One region of the Marinomonas foliarum genome, then DNA from elsewhere that is predicted to be linked to it. Evidence: riboswitches for the same ligand, from Rfam matches in the RefSeq annotation. Region 1 holds a riboswitch; the other holds the start of a gene.
What was found. Region 1 has a riboswitch for FMN ahead of JSY38_RS04130 (6,7-dimethyl-8-ribityllumazine synthase). Riboswitches for the same ligand answer to the same signal wherever they lie in the genome.
Positions count from the first base shown of each region.

Region 1 (3,140 bases):
ATGGTTTTGACCGCTTTCACTGTCATCAAATCAGGATCACCAGGGCCGGCGCCAATAAAATACACTGTCATTTTTTCACTTACCTTTTATAAAGAGCTAAAGCTTTTTAGAATAGCCGCGCGGCGTATAAATCCATTTTTTCTCACCATTAACAATGTGTTTGGTGTCAGAGTTCCCAACGCTAACCATGGTGAACATATCCACGTCTTTTGCGTCTAATTCACCCAGTGTCGTAAAGGTAATCTCTTCTTCAGGGCGAGTTAATTGACGCCCAATCATCACAGGTGTGCTGGCGGGACGATATTGTAATAGGACATCTCGAGCGTGGTTAAGCTGCCAATCTCTTTTCTTTGAAACAGGGTTATAAAACGACACGACAAAATCACCCGCACCACAAGCGTGCAAGCGTTTATCGATGGTTTCCCAAGGGGTTAATAAATCGGAAAGTGAAATAGTACAGAAATCGTGGCCCAGCATGGCACCCACTCGGCTAGCGCCGGCTTGCATGGCTGAAATACCGGGGATAACTTCAATATCCACATCTAGCCATTCAGGGTGATTTTCTTTGCCTTGCAGTTGCATATCCAGCAATTCAAACACTAACGTCGCCATGGCATATATGCCAATGTCACCACTGGAAATTAATGCGGTAGTTTTGCCTTGTGCGGCCAAATCAAGGGCTAAGCGCGCACGACCTATTTCTTCACCTAAAGGCAGGTTATGAAAGGTTTTACCGTCACTAAGCTCACCCAATAAATCCAAATAATAACCATAAGCCACCCAATCGCTACAAGCGGCCAATGCTTGCGTTGCTTTGGGTGCAACCAACCCTAAATCACCAGGGCCCATGCCCATTACAAATAGCTTGTTCATACGTTCTCTACAATGAAATCAAGCGCCATAGGGCGCGAATGAAACCATTGTACACGTATTGCTAATTTGACGGGATGAAAACCCCACGGTTTAAAGTGAAGACAACTCAGGTGATGAGTTAAAGCTACGACTCGACTTTAACAAGACGACATTTTGTCGCCATAGTTCCTACTTCTAACTCGGCTGTTTCTCCATGAATCCAGAAAGAAAGGCCTTCCCCAAGATAAAATGAGCCAGATGCGCTAACAGCTTGAGTCAACATGTACTCTTTATCATTCCAAGTAAGTTGCGCATCTTCAGCATGAAAGAAAACATGTAAAGGTGAAGCATTGCATAGATAAGTAGCTGAGTTAGTCTGTGAAATATCCCCCATTTCATCAACCTCGTTAGTCGATGAGGAGTCTTTAGTAATCGAACTACACGCAGTCAAAGAGAGCAAAGACGCACAGACGAAGATTTTTTGTAAGCGTGATTTTTTTATATCCACAATGCATGACTCCATTCAAAATCAATATTCCAAACTAGCTTTTAAAAATAGCCGCTATTGCAACAAAACAATAAATCGATTTATCACTATATTTTATATCGGTCTGGGTATAAAGCTCTACTCATAGTGCCATGATTATTGGTTACTTTTTGTTACTCAGAGAATTATCACAAAATCGCCACATTTTCCGTAGAACACTCTTTGACAGCCTACAATGAAAACAAGTAGTATTTATTTCGTCGGATTTATCCGACTTCGTTCTCGGGGCGGGGTGTAATTCCCCACCGGCGGTAAAGAATCTATTTCTAAGCCCGCGAGCGCCTAGTAGATTTTTATTCTAGGGTCAGCAGATCTGGTGTAATTCCAGAGCCGACGGTTATAGTCCGGATGATAGAGAGCGCGTCAGACAAGACCTTTAGTGGTGTCGTATTTTGCGACGCCTCAGGTATGCCATTTTTACCATGGTATATTTGCCTGCCCGTTCGCCCTGATTCACCTTATATTTTTTTAGGATTAACAAATGAATCAGAGCTCAACGAATAACATTGAATTTACTCCAGCCAACAAACGTATTGCTATTCTTCATGCCTCTTGGCACGAAGATATCGTTATGAATTGCGTTGAAGGCTTTAAAAAAGAACTCGTCTCTCGCGGCTATGATGCTTCTTTGATTGACATCATCCCAGTTCCTGGCGGCTATGAAATCCCATTACAAGCAAAACTACTGGCGAAAAGTGGACAATACTCAGCTATAGCTGGAACAGCATTGGTTGTAGATGGAGGCATATACCGTCACGACTTTGTCGCTCAAGCGATTTGCAACGCGTTAATGCAAGTACAACTGGAAACGGAGGTCCCCGTTCTTACGGCGGTACTAACACCTCATAATTTCCATGAGCACGATGAGCATAAAGAATATTTCAGCCGTCATTTTGTTAAGAAAGGTATTGAGCTTGCGAATGCTTGCGATCAAACCATGCGCTTAACAGAAAAAGCGAAGCAAATGCTATAAGCCAAAAAACCAGACGTGACATATAAAACGCGCTAGGTTTACAAAAAATGCCCCGCTTCTCAAAGCGAGGCATTTTTTTCGTCCAAATATTAAGCATTGCAATTCAAGTAAAGGCCTTACTTCGAAGCGATTGATAAACAGCAGTACTTTTATCCCTTTCGGTACACAAGCCCAGCATATCATCCACAAAAAAGCCCAACGCCCTTCGCTCTATTTGCTCAATGCCCTGCTGCTGTTGCAGCGATAAATTGGTATATTTTGATGCCGCACCAAAGTCACCAAACAAGACATGTCCATCCTCACTAATCAAAGTATTGTGAGCATAAAGGTCACCATGGCTGACTCTTTTTTCACAAAAATGAGTAACCAGACGCTCTAATTGCTCAACAATCTTGGCGATTTTTTCTATCGGAAACACTTGTTCCACTGGAAATGTATCTCGGGTGCAAGACACCAAACTCGGTGGCAAGCCTAAATTCGTGTAATGAGCAGGAATTAATTCCATCACCAAAGCAGAACAATCAGCCTCAGCTACTTTCGCTAGAGGGCGAACCAAGTTGTCATGGTTACCAACCGCCAAACACGCATCTAACTCATCCTCAGGATAACCATCACTAGTCACCTCACCTTTGAAAACTTTAACCGCTACTGATTCAGAAAAGCCAAAGGGATTTTTTTGCCACGTTGCAACAGAAATAACCCCAGATGCGCCTTGCCCCAATACTTGATGTAGCTCTAGATCGCGAAAGTTTACGGTTTTAAATTCGT
Region 1 is NZ_CP070273.1:890,943-894,082, forward strand. Features, by position in the region: gene cobM (precorrin-4 C(11)-methyltransferase) at 1-71, opposite strand, end outside; gene cobJ (precorrin-3B C(17)-methyltransferase) at 97-873, opposite strand; gene JSY38_RS04125 (MliC family protein) at 998-1,360, opposite strand; FMN riboswitch at 1,614-1,763, shown strand; gene JSY38_RS04130 (6,7-dimethyl-8-ribityllumazine synthase) at 1,881-2,372, shown strand; gene JSY38_RS04135 (leucine-rich repeat-containing protein kinase family protein) at 2,476-3,140, opposite strand, start outside.

Region 2 (3,140 bases), 1.3 Mb from region 1:
GCTATTCTCAAACATGTTGGCGCTTGGTGACGGGCTGAGTACCAAATAAGCAAGGGCTAAAGGCAGCATAATGGCTGTTTCAATTGCCATACCGGTAAAACTATCCACAGCAATTTTTTTACGTACCAAGCCATAAAAGCCAAAGGTAATAGCGAGGATTAAAGCGATCCAAGGTAAAGAACCAAATTGAATCACTTCAAATACCACTGCACAGAAACATAAAACGACGGCGGCTTTGCGAACTTTATCAAGTTTGTCTTTGAAGAAAATGACACCTAATAAAATACTAATGAGTGGGTTTATGTAATAGCCCAAACTAGCACTTAGCATTTTGTTATTTTGTACCGCCCAAATAAACGTCCCCCAATTCAAGCCAATAAGAAGTGTTGATATCAGCATGGCCATTAGGGTTTTAGGTGAGTTTAAGACCTTCTTTAATGCGTCGGTGTAACGTAATAGGATTATCAATACAAGCACAATGACGCAAGACCAAATCACTCGATGGGCAAGAATCTCTGTCGCAGGAACAAACGACATTTCCTTAAAATAAATCGGCGCAATGGCCCAAAGCGTAAAAGCCGTTAACGCGTATAATATGCCGCTTCTAGAAGAGGTATGCATTGACGTTTTCCTATTCAATGAATGTGTATTTTTGAGTAACGAGTGTATAGCAATACTGAGTATTTGGTCAGGAGTTTGTTAAATATAAAATGGAGTATTTCATTATGATGATGGCTGTACTTATTGCCTAAGTAAAAAGATGGGTTTAAAGTTAACGCATTAATTTTACTTAATCGAACTTCGGGGCGGGGCGAAATTCCCCACCGGCGGTGATTTGACAAGATTGAAGAATCTATCAACAGCCCGCGAGCGCTTTGTTTATTATGAACAAAGGTCAGCAGATCTGGTGAGACTCCAGAGCCGACGGTCATAGTCCGGATGATAGAAGTCGACCAAGTCTTTGTTGTGTCTGATGCTTTTCAGGTGCTTCTGAGCTGCGCATTATCGTGTGTAGGTCTTGGTATATTCCTCATCACCCCTGTTCATCTTGATATTTGGAGAAACCAAAGATGGCAGGCACATTCTTTATTATGATCGCGTGTTTCACGTGGGCACTTGATACCTTGATTCGTTACCCTTTATTGGGGGCGGGTTATTCCACTCTGCAAATAGTCCTAATCGAACACCTTACCTTGGTGTTGTTTGTCGCACCTATGCTGTGGCGCTATCGCCATGTTTATCGCCATATGTCGATAAGTGGCTTTTCATGTTTGTTTTTTATTGGTGGCATAGGCTCTGCCATGGGCACCTTGGCGTTTACAGAAGCCTTTCATTACTTGAATCCAACGGTCGTTATTTTGCTGCAAAAACTGCAACCAATCGTGGCGATTTTATTGGCCTACTGGTTGTTGAAAGAACGTATTGAAGGGCAATTTGTCCGCTGGGCGGCCGTTATTTTACTGGGCAGTTTCGTAATGATGTGGCCGGATTTGCGTCAATTAGGCGATGCCCAATGGCACTATTCCAGTGACGTAAGCAGTATTATGAAAGGCTATGGATACACCTTGATTGCGGTTATTGCTTGGGGCGCGGCGACGGTCTGTGGCAAATACTTGTCTTACCAACATATGCCAGCGAACGCGATTATGTCCGGCCGTTTTGTTGCCGGTTTATTGGTGTTATTACCCATGGCATTAGCGCAGTCTGATGGCTTGAAAGTGATGACCTCTATCGATTTAAGCTTAGTGGTGGTGATGGCATTGCTTAGTGGATTTATCGGTATGTGGTTCTACTACCAAGGTCTAAAAACAGTCCCCGCGCAACTTGCTACCTTGGCGGAACTGTCCTTCCCTGTCTTCGCCGCCGCCATCAACTGGCTATTCCTTGATATGGGGCTAACTGGCTACCAAATCATAGGCGGTTTAATGCTTATCCTCGGCAACATCGGATTGCGCATGAAAGAACTGAGAAAGGCTGAGTTAACGGCCGTGGCTCAATAGTTTTAGTTGTTTTGCCTTAAATGGTCTGGAAGGTGTTCTTTCAGGCCATTTCTTGTTTCCCTCATTGTCCTTTTTGACCCTATGTTCTGCCCTCGTTTCTCGTTAATTGCCTTTTTATAATGCTTCTATCAAATTTAATGGTGGTAAGCATTATGACGTTTAAAGACAGTATGTTGGCTCTGGTGATTATCCTCGCTTGGGGATTAAACTTTGTGGTGATCTCTTTTGGCCTTGGCGAAGTGCCGCCTTTGTTATTGGGCGGGCTGCGGTTTTTAATGGTGGCGGCGATTGGTTGTTTGTTGGTTAAACGGCCTAATATTCCGCTGAAGTGGTGGTGTGTATATGCACTACCAATGGGTTTTATGCAGTTCGCCTTTTTGTTTATAGCGATGGCGAATGGTATGCCTGCTGGCTTGGCTTCTTTGATATTGCAGTCTCAGGCGTTGTTTACCATGGTGTTTGCGTTGGTCTTTTTGAAAGAAGGTGTGAAGTTTCATCAAGTGTTGGCGATTGCTTTAGCGGGCGGTGGTTTGCTGATGATTGCTGTGGTGTCTGGCGTCAGCGATATGACGTTGTTTGGGTTTATTCTAACCTTGTTCGCCGCAGCGAGCTGGGCGTTGGGGAATATTAGTGCTCGCACTATGAGTCAGAAAGGCTACGCAGTGAATGTGAACCTGGTTATTTGGAGTGCTTGGGTGCCGCCATTGCCTTTCTTTGTGTACTCTTGGTTTATGGAAGGGCCTGAGTTGATGTATTCAGCTTTGATGAATATTAGTTGGGTGTCTATTGGTGCTCTGGCTTATCTTGCCTTGGTGGCGACTATTTTGGGTTATTCTTTGTGGGGATATTTGATGGGCCGTTATCCAGCGAGCCAAGTTGCACCCTTGACCTTGGGTGTTCCTATCGTGGGTTTGACCTTTGCAGCGATAATACTGGATGAAAGCCTGTTACCACTTCAATGGATCGGTGTGTGTTTTGTATTGATCGGTCTGTTGGTTAATACTTTTGGTGTTCGGCTTTTCGATCAATTCAAAACAACCTTCAAAGAGGTATAAGGTGTCGGTGATAACTAAGATTCAAGTTTATTTTATTATGATGCCGAATAGTGTTTTGCTGGATACGATTGGCCCTGCGGAGGCC
Region 2 is NZ_CP070273.1:2,166,687-2,169,826, forward strand. Features, by position in the region: gene rarD (EamA family transporter RarD) at 1-621, opposite strand, end outside; FMN riboswitch at 793-955, shown strand; gene JSY38_RS10000 (DMT family transporter) at 1,071-2,000, shown strand; gene JSY38_RS10005 (EamA family transporter) at 2,153-3,055, shown strand; gene JSY38_RS10010 (GlxA family transcriptional regulator) at 3,057-3,140, shown strand, end outside.
Region 2: linked by a shared signal. The riboswitch ahead of JSY38_RS10000 (DMT family transporter) and the one ahead of JSY38_RS04130 (6,7-dimethyl-8-ribityllumazine synthase) in region 1 are both predicted to bind FMN.